Regions from separate parts of the Labrenzia sp. ATLA3 genome, predicted to be linked through region 1. Evidence: riboswitches for the same ligand, from Rfam matches in the RefSeq annotation. Region 1 holds a riboswitch; each other region holds the start of a gene.
What was found. A riboswitch is a leader RNA that binds a small molecule or an ion and turns the genes downstream of it on or off. The one in region 1 is predicted to bind thiamine pyrophosphate.

Region 1 (4,208 bases):
TGTGCAGAATCCGTTCCAGGATTGAGATATGCGACACTAAAAGCACATTATTAAGGACTTAGGTTGCGTGCTGCGAATCACTGCATGCAACCGCCCTTCGTTTTCGGCGTTCCATGTGTGTGTCGAATAGACAAAATTGTGTTAGGAAAAAGGGTACTGCAAGGTTCTCTGTCGCGGCGAACATATTGAAGAAATAGCACCTGTTTTCAAAAAACTTGCTATAAGCCTGAGAAAGAAACGAAATCTCGGGCCCGCAGAACAGATCCTTGCAGTCGGCCGGTAGGCAGGAAGATGGCTGATTACTATTCAATTCTGAAGAAAACGATCGCGTCTTTACCTGAAAACAATGGCGCTGCACGCAGAAGCGTTTACAGCCGTGCGCGCAATGCCATCGTCAATCAGCTCAAAGCCTATGAACCGCCTTTGGCGCCGTCTGAAATCACGGCTGAGCAGCTGCGTCTGGAAGAATCCATCCGCAAGGTGGAGGCCGAGGCTGCACGCGAAAGCCTGGGTCTCAATCCAACCGTTCCCAAGGTTGAAACGCCTGCTCCCGAGCCGGAGGTCGCCGCTCCGCCGGTGACACCGCCGCAGGTTGAGCCAGCCGCAGAGGCTGCACCGGAAGTGCCGGCCCCGCAGGAGCCGGAAGAAACTGCTGCGCCTACGGTGGAAACACCGGCGCCTTCGCCCCTGAAGGAAACCCTTTCTCAGGCTGAAGCCCTTGGCACGGCGGCCAGCCAGGCCGTTCACAGCGCAAAGGAAGCTTCCGACCCGAGCGCGGCGCCCGTGCGCCAGGAACCTTCGTTCGGTGGACCGGCGCAGGCGGAACCGGCGGATGATGGCCTGTTCGAACCGACAAACGATGCAGCGGCATCCGTTTCCGTCGATCAGCCGTACCAAGCTGATGAGACCGGCAAGCCCAAGCAAGAGCGGGCGCCGAAGAAAGACCGCAACAAGCGGTCCAAGCCGAAGGCGTCCGATGCGCTGCGCGGCGATGCATCCGGCAGCCGGACCGTTCCGATTGTGATTGCTGCCGTTCTGCTGGTGTTGGTCCTTCTGGGCGGGGCTTATTTCCTGATACCCGCAGGCGATCAAAGCGCAGACAATGGCACTGTACCTGCCACATCGTCTTCCCAAACGGCTTCGGACAGCCAACCGGTCTCGAATGTGGAGCCGCCGGTCTCGGCAACTGCCGGCGAAGGCGACGAGCCGTCGAAGAACACCGACCGTCTGTTGAACGAAGGCGAGGCGGATGTGGTCGCGCCTGATGCCCGTACGGTGACCACGACGACCATCACCGGACAGTCCGATACCTCTCAGGCCGACACGCCGGCCACCCCCGAGCCCGCTCAACCATCCATCGTCACGAGCACCGATAGCGATCAGACGCCTGCGGCACCCGAAAATCCGGTTGCCGTCCCGGCAGACAATCTGTCGGCGATTTCGCCCGATGACAACGCGCCTGCTCCCTCTGCCTCGGCGGCTGATTCTTCAGTCCAGCGCTCGATCCTTTATGAAGAAGGTGAAGAATCCGGTGGCGCGGGCACTGCGGCGCAAGGTGCTGTTGTGTGGAGTGTCGAGGAAGAAACCAACCTCGACGGTGAAGCCCTGGCGGTTCTGAGTGCGTCCGTCGAAATTCCCGAGCGCGATGTGAAAGTCGACATTCGTATCAAGCCGAATGACGATAACTCCCTGCCGGCCAGCCATCTCGTCGAGATCAGGTACGAGTTTCCGGAAAACTTCGCTGCGGGTGATGTCGTCAACGTTCCGGGTCTCGTCATGAAGCCTACGGAAGAAGCCCGCGGCGACGCGCTGATTGGTGCTTCGGTGAAGGTGTCTCCGGGCTTTTTCTGGATTGCCCTGTCCAGCCTGCCGAACGAGCAGCAACGCAATCTCGCTTTGCTGCGTGAACGCGGCTGGATCGACATTCCGATGCTTTATGAAAACGGCAAGCGCGGTATCCTGACCCTTGAAAAAGGGACTGTCGGTGCGGACGCTGTCGAAAAAGCGATCACGGCCTGGCAGGCCGGGTAAGCACTCTTCGCCTGCCTTGAACATCTGAAGAAGCCGCTTTGCTGCGGCTTCTGCGATGCTGCGCATGGACGCTCATTCCATCGCCATCCTGGCTCAATGAATTGCGAGCCGGGCGAGGACCAGAAATCTCATCTTCTCCGTAGGCTTATCGTTTTTTGCAGGTTACCGACCTGGGTTCTTGCTCACGTGCCCGAGTGCAGGTGCTCCGGGTGGGCGGCGTCCGTCTTTGGCAACGGGTTAAAACCTCTTCACGGCGACTTGCCTTTTTTCGCCGCACAGGGCATGTTCCGACTTGGTCCGAGGGGTGTTCCGGTTTCCGGAACTGAGATGGCGCAACGCCGAACCCTTAGAACCTGATCCGGGTCATGCCGGCGAAGGGACGGAATCCTTAGCCTATTCCCGGATCTCCATTGTCATTTTCGGCTTGTCCGAAGACGGGAGATCCTATGCGTAAGTGTCTGCGACCGCAGCCCTGGCTGCTTATCCGACTGCCGGTATCGGCTCATAAGCGTTCCTGTTTGCGCATTGCAACGGGGCCTATCGGATGATTGTTTTCCTGAAGGCTGTTGCCAGGTCCTTGTTCGGCCTGCTTGTGACCGTGGCGATCTGGGCGGCCATCGTCCATATCTTCGATACGCAGCATTACATTCTGCCCGGTCCGGACCGGGTCTTTGCCGCCTTCGTCAAACATGCCGGCTTTCTGCTGCAACATGCAGGCATCACCGCCTACGAGACCGTGCTCGGCTTCGTGCTGGGGGCTGCGGCCGGGGCGCTGCTTTCCATTCTGTTGTGGCTGTTTCCGGTTGCCGCCAGACTGGCCATGCCGCCCATTCTGGTCACTCAGGCCCTGCCTGTCTTCGCGATCGCTCCGATCCTGGTGCTCTGGCTCGGGTTCGGGCTGGCATCCAAGATCGTCGTCATCATCCTGGTCATCTTTTTCACCGTCACATCGACCTTTTTCGACGGCCTGCAGCGGCTGGACCCGGGGTTGCACGATCTTGCCCGGCTCTATCGTCTGTCTCGTTTGAAGGAACTCTGGTTCTTCCGCCTGCCGTCAGGCTTGCCGGCGTTCGCCTCCGGCTTGCGGGTTGCCGCCGTGTTTGCGCCCATGGGGGCGATCATCGGCGAGTGGGCAGGGGCGAAGGGAGGCCTCGCCTTCATCATGCTTCAAAGCAGCAACCGGATGCAGGCGGACGTGATGTTCGCCGCGCTCATCCTTCTCGCGGCCATGGTGCTGATCATGCGCTTTGCCGTGAACCATCTCACCCGAATTCTTGTTCCCTGGCAGACGCTCAGCTAGCTGCCGCTCAACGGAGGACCTCATGAAAAAACACTTCCTGTCTCTTGTTCTTGCCGCCGGGTTGCTGGCGTCGGGACCGGCGCAGGCCGGCGAGAAACTGACCTTGCTGCTCGACTGGTTCGTAAATCCGGACCACGCGCCGCTGGTCACGGCGCAGACGAAGGGCTTCTTCGAGGCGGAAGGTCTGGACGTTGAGATCATCGAACCTGCGGATCCGGCCATGCCGCCAAAGCTGGTGGCTGCCGGGCAGGGCGATATTGCGGTGTCCTATCAGCCGACGCTTCATGCGCAGATTGAAGAGGAACTGCCACTGAAGTGGATCGGCACGCTGGTGGAAACGCCGCTCAATTCGCTCATCGTGCTGAAAGACGGCCCCATTCAGGAGCTTAAGGACCTGAAGGGCAAGAGCATCGGTTTTTCCGTGTCCGGATTTGAGGATGCGATGCTGGGACAGATGCTGCAATCGGCAGGATTGACCATCGATGATGTGGAGCTGGTCAACGTCAATTTCGCATTGTCGGGATCGCTGCTTGCCGGACAGGTGGACGCTGTGATTGGCGGCTACCGCAATTTCGAGCTGACCCAGCTCGAGATCGAAGGCAAACCGGGCAAGGCCTTCTTTCCGGAAGAAAACGATGTGCCGATCTTTGACGAGCTGATCTATGTGGTCAACAAGGACAAGACGGACGATCCGCGCTTCCAAAAGTTCCTGGCGGCTGTGGAAGCGGCAACCATCTATCTGACCAATCACCCGGAAGAAGCCTGGAATGCCTTCATAGAGGCGTATCCGAACCTCAATGACGAGCTGAACAGACGGGCCTGGTTCGACACGCTGCCACGCTTTGCCAAGCGCCCGGCTGCACTCGACGCGGGCCGC
Region 2 (4,208 bases), on a different contig from region 1:
ATCGCTCCAGGGAGCCAGACGGGACCGGGCAGCGATGTGGCTATCGTAGATCCTCTGACTGAGCGCATCCTTGCTTGCAAATTCGGCCAGCACCTCGGCAGAGGTCGCCCGCAGCGCCTCCAGCACATCATCCGGATAGGGGCGAACAACGACGCCGTCTTCCTCCTGCAACAGCTGCAGCGCGCCCGCATTTTCCCAATCGCTTTCGGCAAGCGACCGGCCGTTTTCGGCTTTGCAGGCTTCCAGAATGATCGCGCGAAGGTCTTCCGGCAGACCTTCCAGCGCCACTGTGTTGAAGATCGCTTCACCGGTTCCGTTGGGCTCATGAAACCCGGGCGTATAGTAGGACTTGGCAGCTTTCTGGAAGCCCATTGCACGGTCCGACCATGGCCCCAGGAATTCCGTGGCATCCAGCACCCCGCTGTCCAGCGCCTGGAACAGCTCGCCGGGTGGCAGACTGATAGGCGTTGCCCCAAGCCTGCGCATCACTTCGCCGCCAAGACCCGGCATGCGGATCTTCAGCCCCTTGAGATCGTCCAGCGTGTTGATCTCGCGCTTGAACCAGCCCCCCATCTGAACGCCGGTATTTCCGGCCATGACGGGCCGTAGCCCGAAGGGAGCATAAAGCTCGTCCCAGAGCGCCTGACCGCCCCCCTGTTCGATCCAGGTAATGTGTTCATGCGGCAGCAGGCCGAACGGGATGGCCGTGAAATAGACCGAGGCCGGGATCTTGCCCTGCCAGAAAAACGAGGCCGTATGCGCCATCTGCGCCGTACCCGCGGAAACTGCCTCGAACACGCCCAGCGCCGGCACCAGTTCACCGGCTGCGTAAAGCCGGATGCGCAGCCGTCCTCCGGACATAAGTTCGATCCTGTCCGCAATGCGCTGCGCCGTCATCCCGGGACCCGGCAGGTTTTTCGGCCAGGATGTCACCATCTTCCATTCCAGCGTCGCCTGTTCCTGCGCCAGCGCAGGGGCAGCCAATGCGCTGGCTCCGACGGCGGCGGATGCCCCCAGAAGCCCTCTGCGACTGATCCGTCCGGTTTCGGTCTTTGGCTGACTGGTCATCTCACTTGCTCCAGAACGCGTGGAAATGATGAACGGGGCCATGACCACTGCCGATGTGCAATTCATCGGCGGCGGCGATTGCGGCCTGAATATAGGATTTGGCGGACCGTACGGCCGCTTCCATGTCCTGCCCCTTGGCAAGTCCCGCGGCTATGGCCGACGACAGCGTACAGCCGGTTCCGTGGGTGTTGTCGGTCTTGACCCTGTCGGACCGGAGCCAGATCGCATTGCCTTCACGGTCCAGCAGCAGGTCCGCACTTTGCGCGCCGGCCCCGTGCCCGCCCTTGAGCAGAACCGAGTTGGCTCCGAGGCCGAGAAGACGCTCTGCCTGTGTGTGCATCTGCGTTTCGTCTGCCGCCACATCGGCCTGCAACATGCGGGCAGCTTCATGCAGGTTCGGTGTCACGATGTCGGCCAGCGGCAGCAACAGGGTGATCAACGTGTCCACGGCACTGTCCGCCAACAGGGGATCCCCGGATGCGGCAACCATCACAGGATCAAGCACCACTGTGCCCGTCTCGAGCGTCTGCAGCCCTTCCGCCACGGCCTCGATCGTATCGACCTTCGACAGCATGCCGATCTTGGTTGCCTTGACGGTCAGGTCGGTGAAGACTGCGGTCATCTGGGCGCGGACGAAATCCGGCGGCACATCGTGAATGGCGCTGACACCCAGCGTGTTCTGCGCTGTTAGTGCCGCAATGACGCTCGCGCCATAGACACCATTGGCGGAGAAGGTCTTGAGATCCGCCTGAATACCGGCTCCGCCGCCGGAATCCGATCCTGCAATGGTCACCGCGATTGCGGTCATGAAAGCCTCCAGAATGTAAAATGACGGCAAGCGCGCATCAGCCGGTCTTGAGACGGGTTTCAATGTCGCGGTCGGTCAGTGAATAGAGCGCGTCGAGCAATTCCGGCACGAGACTGCCCGGCCCGGCCGACTGGCCCGCGGCAATTTCGCCGGCAATGTTAAAGACGGACAGTCCGCAAGCGGCGGCCAACGCCCGGTCGTTTTCGACACTCAGGAACGCTGCCAGAACCGCACCACCAGCACAGCCGGTGGCCGTCACGCGCGACATCAGCGGATCACCGTTGCGCAGCAGGAAGTCTTCACCCCGGCTTTCGATCCTGTCCTCCGGGCCGGTCACGGCAAAAACCGTTCCCGCCTCTATCAGGTTATCGACATCCGCCCGATCCGGCAAAAGCGCGGCAAGTTCATCCGAATTCAGCCGCACCAGATCCGGTTTCGGCTCCAGAAGCTCACGCGCAAAGGCACAGCGAACGGGGGACCGGTTGACGAAAACCGGATCGACACAGACCGGCCGGCCGGCCTTCCTGGCAGCTTCGATGGCAAGCGGGATGGCCGCGCGGCGTTCCTCGTCGAGCGTGCCGAGGTTCACCAGCAGCGCGTCGGCGCCGCCAGCAAAGGCGGCAACTTCCTCCCGCGCGATCGTCATGGAAGGGATGGCGCCAAGTGCCAGCAGCACATTGGCAGTGAAATTCTGCGCGACAGCGTTGGTTATAGCGTGAACACGCGGCGTTTTCTGCCGCACTCGCTCCAGCATGGTGAAGACAAGTTCAGCGCTCAACGCCTGCGTGGAAGCGGCGACGGACAGGCTCATAACGGCTCTCCTGTGACGGAAAACCCATTGCCGGTATTCCGGAAAAGACGTGTTGCGGGAAGTGGTGTTTGCATCATGATCTCAAATCCCTCCGCCGGTATCAGCCGGATCAGGTTCAAGGAGTTGGCAAGCCGCCTCTCAGCCCGAACCTGAATGGCCGGGCACCCCCATGAGATGTTTGCACTGCTAACAAGCTGGCAGCGCGATTGCAAGACCCGGCATGTGCAGAGCCGCCACTCCGCAATTGACTGGCGCAAGGAGATGGGCGATGTCCTAGTCTACTTTTTGTGAATCTGTCGCCCGGCCCTTTTTCGAAACCGAACGGCCCGGTGAACGGTTCAGGTGACACGCTCACCCACTTCAAACCCCAACTGCCGGAGCGCCCCATGGTACCGTTTTTCGTGATGATCAAATGCCAGTTGGGCAAGACCTATCAGGTTGCCAACGCAATTGCGGACGCTGAAATTGCGTCCGAAGTCTATTCGACCTCCGGCGACTACGATCTCCTGGTGAAATTCTATGTCGAGGACGGTTCGGACATCGGTCATTTCGTGAACGAGAAGGTCCATCCGATCGACGGCATTCAGGACACCAAAACCATCATAACCTTCAAAGCTTTCTAAGGTCAGACCCGGACAATTTCCATGCAGCTTCTTAAATCCGCAGCCCTTTGCCTGAGCCTTGCTCTTGCCCCCCTCAGCACCACCGCATCCGCGCAAGGCATGCCGCCGGAGCAGATCAAGCAGATCCTGGACATGACCAAGGCCAACTGGGTGTCATTCCGCGACTGGCAGGGCCAGGAGCTGATCTATTTCACCCACCTGGAATCCTGGAAGTGCGGTATCGACTATGTCTTCTACGGACTGAACGACGGCCCGATTGACCAGGAATGGCAACTGGAAGCCTGTGATCCGGACAACCCCAACGTCGTGCTCAAGGAAAAACCGTACCTGGAACTTCCCGCCGGGTCGGCCCAGTCGATCAGCGTGCAGCTGATCTACAAGGACGGCACCAAGAGCGCGACCGAGCGGTTCGAGTACAAGCCGCAATAAGGCTGAATTAAGAAACCACCCGTATTCGCCGTCATTCCGGACAAGCGCAGTAAAGCTGCGCGCAGATCCGGAATCCAGCGCATCAGCGTGAGCGGAGCGAACTCTTTTCTATTCGTGTAATGCCGCGCCAAAGGCGCGAAATAAGTCTGGATTCCGGATCAGCGCTCGGCTTCGCCTCACTTGTCCGGAATGACTCAGGAAAGGCAGTGTGACCTGCCCTCTTGTCTCTCCCGCCTACGAACGCGACGGCGACGACGCCCGGCGGGCCTTGGTCCGGTCCAGGCCGAGCTTGTGTTCACGGTAGATGACGAAGATACCGGCGGCAATCACGATTGCCGCCCCCAGCACCACCGTCGGCAGCGGCGTTTCATTGAAGATCACCCAGCCGACAATGATCGCCCACAGCATGTTGACATAGTCGAACGGTGCAACGGTGGAGGCATCGGCAAAGCGGTAGCTCTGCGTGAGC
Region 3 (4,208 bases), on a different contig from region 1:
TGTTGGCGCCTTCCACAATGCGTTCCGACAGATAGTAGCCGATCGCCCCACCCCACAGGATGCCGCCGGGCACGCCTTCGGCAAGCCAGACATTCTCAAGGCCCCAGGCGGGCCCGACCAGCGGTAGTTCGTCAGCAGTCATCTGGAACGGACCACGGACATTGGCCTTGATGCCGACCCGGCCAAGGGCAGGAACCATCTCGATGGCTGTTTCCCAGTTCCAGGCAACGGCGTCGAAGTCTTCTTCCACGAGATCTGCGCCGAACCACTCTGGAACGCCGTTTTCGGCAAAGAGCTTCAGGTGTTCGGTTCTTTCGTAAGGGCCGAACATGAGCCCGTCGCCTTCTTCCCGGAGATAGCCCTCAAAACCCTCGTCGCGGAGGATTGGCATTTCCGGCAGGCCCTGACGCTTGCGCTCGACGATTTCCGGCACCTTATCCGTGATCCAGTATTGATGCAGAATGGGAATGGCGGGGATTTCGAGACCAAGCATGGCACCTGTCTGACGGGCGTAGTTCCCGGTCGCGCAAATAATGTGTTCGCAGATGATCTCGCCGTTATTTGTGTGGATTTTCCATTCCCCGCCGGAGGTTCGCTCGAAGCTCTTTACCTCTGTTTTGAGATGCACCTTGGCGCCAAGGTCGCGTGCCCCTTTCGCCATGGCCTGCGTGACGTCAGCCGGCGCGATATGACCATCATCGGGGTGATAAAGCGCGGCCAGCATATCGGTGTTGTTTTCCAGAAGCGGCCAGAGTTCGCGGGCTTCGGAAGGGGTTACCAACTCGGCGCGAATTCCCTGTACGGCGGCGACGCTCATGTAGCTCTTGTATTCATCGAGCCGGTCGCTTGTATTGGCAATGCGAAGCTGGCCGCACTTGTGCCAGCCGACATGCTGACCGGTTTCGGCTTCAAGACCCTCATAGATCTCGATCGTTTTCGCAATCATCAGGCCGACATTGATATTGCGCGCGTAAGAGGGAATAAGGCCAGCCGCGTGCCAGGTCGAACCTGCGGTTAACTGGGTTCTTTCGAGAAGAGCCACATCCGTCCAACCGCGTTTTGCCAAGCCATAAAGAATTGCTGCGCCGACGCAGCCGCCACCGATTACGACAGCACGAGCATGAGTTCGCATGGGGTCATTCCTTTGGTTGCTTCAACGTGAGATTACCGACCGCAAAACCGGCTTGTAACGTTGCAAAAAATGCAAACTGGCATAACCTGAAATTATGCATCGGTTACGCTCGCTTGTTCCTTCGGCCAATTATCTTTTCGTTTTTGAAGCTGCCGCGCGGCGTGGCAGTTTCACGGCTGCGGCCGAAGAATTGAATGTCAGTCAGCCAGCGGTCAGTAAAACGATCAAGCTTTTGGAAGAGGCGACCGGACTTCAGCTCTTCCGGCGCGAACACAAGCGCCTGGAACTGACGGCGGAGGGGTTGCGGTTCTACAAGGAAATCCAGCAGTCGTTTGACCATTTGCATATGGTGCTGACCTCGCTGAGACGTCAGCTTTCAAAGGACACGGTGCGAGTTTCCTTCTCGACCTCGTTCATTCAGCTTTGGCTGTTGCCGCGGCTGAAAGGTTTCAAGGCAAAGTATCCCGACGTTTCGCTCCACATTGCCGAAAGCAGCCGGGACGATCAGGATCTCATTGTCGAGGATATCGATCTTTCGGCGCGGCTCGGGCGCGGGGAGTGGCCCGGCGTCCATGCCTGGGAATTCGTCACCGAGGAGATCCTCCCGGTTTGCAGCCCGGAGTATCTGCGCGAGCGAGGCCCCATTTCAACGCCGGCACAGCTTCTCAAGCACCCGCTTCTGCATTTTGAGGAGCGACACCGAACGCGTCTGGGTTGGAAAGAGTGGATGATGCATCACTCCGTCCCGGTGACAAAATTGGATCTCGATGCCGTCTTCACCGATGCGCTGGCCTCTATTGAAGCGGCAGTTCACGGCCATGGGATTGCGCTTGGATGGAAACACCTGGTGCAAGACCATGTGCGCGCCGGGCGCCTCGTTTATCCGCTAAAGTCGGTCTATCGATCAGGCGAAACGATTTTCCTCGTCATGCCGGCGCAAAGGCCACCGAAGCCAGGTGCTTTGCTGTTTCGAGACTGGCTTCTTCAACAAAGTGCCGATGCCGCATTCTCTTTTGAGTGAGCGGTGACCAGCCGAACCTTTGACATTTTTCAAAGAGATACGCCGAGATGATTAAGGGCTGAATCGCGCGAATTGACCAAGGAAGTCGAGTGGCGGCACCAGGCTTGGCTAACCTCTAGGGAGGTAGCCAGTCTTGTTAAAAATGCTTCGAACCGTCCCACTTTGCATTGACAATGGCCCCATTTTGACGGTCGATGGCAACGTTACCAGGGGGGTCCCGCCAAGGGGCTGAGATTCTGCTGGGCCGTTCAAGACGGCAGCGCAGTGACCCGTTGAACCTGATCCAGTTCATACTGGCGTAGGGACGGTGCGAGCGCTGCAAGTCTGACGTTGCCCCGGATGCGGGCTGTTGTGGCGTCTTTCCATCTTTCCGGCTTCGAACTGGGTCTCCAACCTGAAGATTGGAGCCTCAAATGAATTTTCCCGTCAAGGCGATCACGTCCGAGATCACCAAAGAGCCGCTGCCGGCCTCGACCAAGGTTTACAAACCGGGTGAAATCCATCCGTTTATCCGCGTGCCCATGCGTGAGATCGCGGTTCATCCGACTGCGGGCGAGCCGCCGGTGGCAGTCTACGATGCCTCCGGTCCCTACACCGATCCGGCCCAATCCATCGACATCGAAAAGGGCCTGCCGCGGCTTCGCACTGAGTGGATCGCCGCCCGCAGTGACACGGAGGAATACGAGGGCCGCATGGTCAAGCCCGAGGACAACGGCTTTGCCAGCGGAGAGCGTCTGACCCCGGGATTCCCGAACCTCAAGACACCACGCCGCGCCAGGGCCGGAAAGGCGGTCACCCAGATGGCCTATGCACGTGCCGGCATCATTACCCCGGAAATGGAATTCATCGCTATTCGCGAGAACCTCGGGCGCAAGGCACTGAGGGGTGAGGCTGGCCGTGATGGCGAGAGCTTTGGCGCCGCTATCCCGGATTTCGTCACGCCTGACTTCGTCCGCGAGGAAGTTGCCCGCGGCCGGGCGATCATCCCGTCGAACATCAACCACCCGGAAGCAGAGCCGATGATCATCGGCCGGAATTTTTTGGTGAAGATCAACGCCAATATCGGCAATTCCGCGGTCACCTCGTCGATGGCCGAGGAGGTCGAGAAGATGGTCTGGGCGACCCGCTGGGGCGCCGATACCGTCATGGACCTGTCGACCGGCCGCAACATCCACAACATCCGTGAATGGATCATCCGCAATTCGCCGGTTCCGATTGGCACGGTGCCGCTCTATCAGGCACTAGAGAAAGTCGGCGGCGTTGCCGAGGATCTGACCTGGGAGATCTTCCGCGACACGCTGATCGAACAGGCAGAGCAGGGAGTCGATTATTTCACCATCCACGCCGGCGTGCGGCTTCACTACATTCCGCTGACCGTCAACCGGGTCACCGGCATCGTCTCGCGCGGCGGTTCGATCATGGCCAAATGGTGCCTGCATCATCACAAGGAGAGCTTCCTCTACGAGCATTTCGAAGAAATCTGCGACATCGCCAGGGCCTATGATGTTTCCTTCTCGCTCGGCGACGGTCTGCGGCCGGGCTCGATTGCCGATGCCAACGACGCCGCGCAATTCGCCGAGCTGGAAACGCTTGGTGAACTGACGAAAACGGCCTGGGCGAAGGATTGCCAGGTCATGATCGAAGGTCCCGGGCATGTACCGATGCACAAGATCAAGGAGAACATGGACAAGCAGCTCGACGTGTGCGGTGAAGCGCCATTCTACACGCTCGGCCCGCTGACGACCGACATCGCTCCCGGCTACGATCACATCACGTCTGGCATCGGCGCGGCGATGATCGGCTGGTTTGGAACGGCGATGCTCTGCTATGTCACGCCCAAGGAGCATCTCGGCCTTCCAGATCGCGACGACGTGAAGACAGGCGTGATCACCTACAAGATCGCCGCTCATGCTGCTGATCTCGCCAAGGGCCATCCGGCGGCGAAGATCCGCGACGACGCGCTCTCGCGCGCCCGCTTCGAATTCCGCTGGGAGGATCAGTTCAACCTGTCACTCGACCCGGAAACGGCCCGCTCGATGCACGACGAGACCTTGC
Region 4 (4,208 bases), on a different contig from region 1:
CGGATCGGCGTTGCGCGTGATGTCAGTGGCGACGGCTGCGATATCCGCACCATTTTCGAACACGCCAGGAAGACGCTCCGGGTTGAGGCCACCAATGGCCACCAGAGGAAGGCTGCCGATCTGCTGCTTCCACCGGCCGATCTTTTCAAGGCCTTGCGGTGCCCATTTGAGCTCTTTCAAGATCGTCGGATAGACGGGCCCGAGCGCGACATAATCGGGCTCGGTAGCAAGAGCTGTTTGCAGCTCTTCGCCGTCATGGGTCGACACGCCAAGTTTCAAACCGGCTTTGCAAATGGCTGCAACGTCGGCGTCGGCAAGGTCTTCCTGACCAAGATGGACAAAATCGCAGCCCTCTTCGATCGCGAGTTGCCAATAGTCGTTGACGACAAGTTGGCAACCGTGGTTCACGCAAACGCTTCTGGAAGCTGCGATTTCCTTGCGCAGGATGTCTTCGCTTGCGTCCTTGATCCGCAGTTGAACCAGTTTGATGCCAAGCGGCACCAGCCGCGCGATCCAGTCGGAACTGTCAACGATGGGATAAAAAGGATCGAGTTTCATTCAAACACCGCCATTCCAAGAACCGGGGTAGAAGGAACCGCCATGTCGCGAGGTTCCAGGGGTTGGGCTTCACAGGCCAGTCGTCCGGCCTCGATTGCCATCGCAAAGGCCTTTGCCATGGCGACTGGATGTCCGGCCTTTGCGACAGCCGTATTCAACAGCACTGCATCGAAACCGAGTTCTAGAACAGCGGCCGCGTGAGACGGCCGGCCGAGACCGGCATCCACGACAAGAGGAACGCCGCTGAAATGGCTGCGGTAAGCACGAAGGGCATCCAGATTGACCGGCCCTTTCGCCGAACCGATCGGCGCGCACCAGGGCATCAACACCTGACAGCCCGCCTCAACCAGCCGTTCGCCGACGACAATATCGTCTGTCGTATAGGGAAACACCTTGAAGCCGTCATCGCTCAGGATGCTTGCCGCCTCCACAAGGCCAAAGACATCCGGCTGCAGGCTGTCGTGATGGCCGATTACTTCCAGCTTGATCCAGTCGGTGCGAAAAAGGTCCCGCGCCATCCTTGCGGTCGTAACAGCTTCCTTCACCGAATGACATCCGGCTGTGTTGGGCAGTACCTTGACGTTCAATTCCCGGATCAGATCCCAGAACCTGCCACCTGTGCCACTTCCCGCCGTTTCACGCCGCAGAGACACGGTCAGAATTTCTGCACCCGATGCCCTCACCGCATCCGCCAGGATTTGCGGTGAAGGATATTGCGCCGTTCCGAGCAGAAAACGCGATGCGAACGGTTCCCCATAAACTTCAAACATGATCGTCAGCCTCCCTGCATCGGTGACAGGATCTCGATCCGGTCTCCCGCCTCAAGGACGCAATCGCCCCGTTTTTCTGCGCACACCAGATCGCCGTTGCGCGCCGTGGCCAGAAACTCATGGTCATAGGCCAGCTCATCCAGAAGCGCTGCCAGCGTCGCGCTGGCAACTTCCTGAGGTACGCCGTTAATGGTTAGCTTCAAGGGACTTCTCCTGAAGATGTTGCACGATCCTGTCTGCTGCCTCCATGGCAAAATGCGGGGCAAGCAGAAAGCCGTGCCTGTAAAATCCGTTCAGTGACAACGTGTTGCCGGAAAGCGTGACGCGAGGAAGATTGTCGGGATAGGCCGGGCGCAGGCCCGCCCCGGTCTCGATGATCTTTGCCTCCGCAAAGCCCGGATGCAGGCCGTAGGCGGCATTGAGGAGTTCCATGGTCGACCGAACACTGACCGCCTCCCGGTCGCCGCTTTCAATCATGGTCGCCCCGACCATGAAGACCCCGTTGTCACGCGGCACGACATAGACCGGGATGCGCGGGTGCAGAAAACGCACAGGCCGCGAAAGTGAGACATCCGGCGCGTGGAGCAGCAGCATTTCACCGCGAACGGGCCGCAGGTGCGGATCGGGCGCAGCCATGCCGGTACAATCGGCGACAAGATCGGTTGCCGAAGCAAAGTGCTCGGTCTTAAAACTGGCCTCTGCACCGCTTGCAGACACTTTTGCCAGCAACGCCGTGAGAGCTTGCCGAGGATCGAGATGGGCTTCCGCGGCAAAATGAAGTCCCTTTGCAAATCGGCCTGCAAGGTCCGGCTCGAGTGTGCCCAGCGCGTCACTGTCGAGCCATGTAAAGCCACTGGTACGAGATGCAAACCGGTTGAGTTCACCAGCATCGCGCGGCGCGGCAACAACCAGTGTCCCGTTGTGCCTGACCTGCCCTGGCAGAGCCTTGCTCCACCAGCCGATAGATGTTTGCCCGAGCCGCAGAACAACTTCCTCGGCACTCTCCCGCTCGCACCAGGGCGCCAGCATACCGCCAGCAAGCCAGGAGGCACTGGCGGACAGATCCCCGTTCTTTTCCAGCAGCTCAACTTGCACACCGCGCGAGACAAGCTCATGCGCCAGAGCCAGACCGGCAACTCCGGCGCCTTTGATACCGACCTTCATCCCGCCTCTCTTGCCAGGGAGAACGTCAATCGTTCGCCATCGCGGAATGTCTGGTAGACCGCCTGCATTCAACGCTTCTCCGCAAGGACCGGAACAGCCCCGCACTTCGGACAGTCAGCTTGGAAAGGTGGCCGGGGTGGTCGCATTGCGGTGGCAATTGCACTTGGCCGAGAGCACCTTCCCTTCGCCAGCATGACCTGGATCAGGTTCGTCGGGTCCCTGCACTGCGCAATCGCGCCAGCAGTATCTCAGCCTCTTGTCGAGGCCCCCCGGGTGAGCGTCTGTTGTGCCGCTCGTCGGGTGTAACTGTCAAGAGACCGAATAGATCTTCAGCTTCGTTCCTGACATCCGTCCAGAAAGTCGTTGATCTCTGCAAGGGTGCGTAGACGGTAGACTGTCAGATGATGCGGAGGTTCGCGGTAGATGCGCTCCAGCTTGGCTCTGGCCGAGTGTCTGGTTCGCCATATGAACCTCAGGAATTCGACGGTTTGCCAGTTGAACTGCTCCGGGCAGCCTTCCGCCAGATCTGGCCGGCTCTGTCCGTGGTATTGCACGGACCGCTTCACCACCCGAAAAATGCGGCGCGAGACCGGAAAGTCCAACCAGATGAACGTATCGGCGCGCTCGACACGTTCCGCGTAGGTGCTTGAATGGCCGCCTTCGAAGATCCACGCCTCCTTCAGATGAACCTCATGAGTCATCTGGTCCTTTTCCTGCCGCGTCCGTTCATTCCAACCGGACCGGTAGTGGATCTTGTCCATATGGTAGACCGGCAGTCCGGTTTTCTGGCAAAGGGCAACGGCGAGCGTGCTTTTGCCCGAACCCGGGCCTCCAACAATCATCACACGTTTCATGACGCACCAAAGAGAAGCAAGGAAGGGCTGGCCGTTATACAGATCGTGCCGGAGATGAAAACCCGAAACAGACTGTTCAATGGACACTTCAGCTTGTCAGTGCCTATCTACTCCGCAAGACGCCCTGTTGTTTGATGGAGAGGCAGATGAGCTGGTTGAATAGCCCTGATCCCGTGCCGGGAAATGCTGCAAGCTGTGACCCGATCGAAACGATCATCGTACCGCGGACCTCCGATCTCGGCGGATTTTCGGTCAGGCGCGCTCTGCCTTCTGCCAGACGTCGGATGGTTGGCCCGTTCATCTTCTTCGACCAGATGGGACCGGCAGAACTGCTGGTTGGCGGCGGCATTGACGTGCGACCGCATCCCCATATCGGACTGGCGACCGTGACCTATCTCTTTGAAGGCGAGATGTACCACCGTGACAGCCTCGGGACGCAGATCGCAATAGCCCCCGGCGCTCTGAACTGGATGAGCGCGGGCAAGGGCATCGTTCATTCCGAACGCGAACGCCCGGAACGGCTTCAGGAAAAACGCCCCCTGTTCGGCCTGCAGAGCTGGGTTGCCCTCCCCAAACATCTGGAAGAGACAGACCCGACCTTCCAGCATCACGGCACTGACGAACAGCCGGAGTTTTCCGACAAGGGCGCGTCGGTCAGGCTTATTGCTGGTGAGCTCTATGGTCACAAGGCGCCGGTGAAGACAGCCTCCGACATGTTCTATGCGGATATAACGCTGGAACCGGGAGCCAGGATCCCGCTCGATGCGGGGTGGGAAGAACGCGGCCTCTATACCGTTTCGGGCCAGATTACCATCGCAGGCCAGAGTTTCGATCCGGCGCAGCTTCTGGTGTTCAAACCTGG

Region 2: another riboswitch for thiamine pyrophosphate. It lies ahead of thiM (hydroxyethylthiazole kinase); the one in region 1 lies ahead of AC2A6O_RS06945 (ABC transporter permease).
Region 3: another riboswitch for thiamine pyrophosphate. It lies ahead of thiC (phosphomethylpyrimidine synthase ThiC); the one in region 1 lies ahead of AC2A6O_RS06945 (ABC transporter permease).
Region 4: another riboswitch for thiamine pyrophosphate. It lies ahead of thiO (glycine oxidase ThiO); the one in region 1 lies ahead of AC2A6O_RS06945 (ABC transporter permease).

What each region holds. Positions count from the first base shown of each region.
Region 1 covers NZ_JBXUKV010000002.1:532,669-536,876, reverse strand. The annotation lists gene AC2A6O_RS06955 (adenylosuccinate synthase) at 1-25, shown strand, start outside; gene AC2A6O_RS06950 (hypothetical protein) at 292-2,031, shown strand; TPP riboswitch at 2,322-2,428, shown strand; gene AC2A6O_RS06945 (ABC transporter permease) at 2,576-3,331, shown strand; gene AC2A6O_RS06940 (ABC transporter substrate-binding protein) at 3,354-4,208, shown strand, end outside.
Region 2 covers NZ_JBXUKV010000004.1:559,254-563,461, forward strand. The annotation lists gene AC2A6O_RS14080 (TRAP transporter substrate-binding protein) at 1-1,068, opposite strand, end outside; gene thiD (bifunctional hydroxymethylpyrimidine kinase/phosphomethylpyrimidine kinase) at 1,070-1,876, opposite strand; gene thiM (hydroxyethylthiazole kinase) at 1,914-2,687, opposite strand; TPP riboswitch at 2,756-2,866, opposite strand; gene AC2A6O_RS14095 (Lrp/AsnC ligand binding domain-containing protein) at 3,074-3,310, shown strand; gene AC2A6O_RS14100 (hypothetical protein) at 3,332-3,739, shown strand; gene AC2A6O_RS14105 (DMT family transporter) at 3,974-4,208, opposite strand, start outside.
Region 3 covers NZ_JBXUKV010000010.1:230,312-234,519, reverse strand. The annotation lists gene AC2A6O_RS26360 (GcvT family protein) at 1-1,132, opposite strand, end outside; gene AC2A6O_RS26355 (LysR substrate-binding domain-containing protein) at 1,227-2,153, shown strand; TPP riboswitch at 2,352-2,476, shown strand; gene thiC (phosphomethylpyrimidine synthase ThiC) at 2,567-4,208, shown strand, end outside.
Region 4 covers NZ_JBXUKV010000001.1:341,317-345,524, forward strand. The annotation lists gene AC2A6O_RS01515 (thiamine phosphate synthase) at 1-558, opposite strand, end outside; gene AC2A6O_RS01520 (thiazole synthase) at 555-1,328, opposite strand; gene thiS (sulfur carrier protein ThiS) at 1,334-1,531, opposite strand; gene thiO (glycine oxidase ThiO) at 1,515-2,492, opposite strand; TPP riboswitch at 2,654-2,774, opposite strand; gene AC2A6O_RS01535 (P-loop NTPase family protein) at 2,822-3,334, opposite strand; gene AC2A6O_RS01540 (pirin family protein) at 3,493-4,208, shown strand, end outside.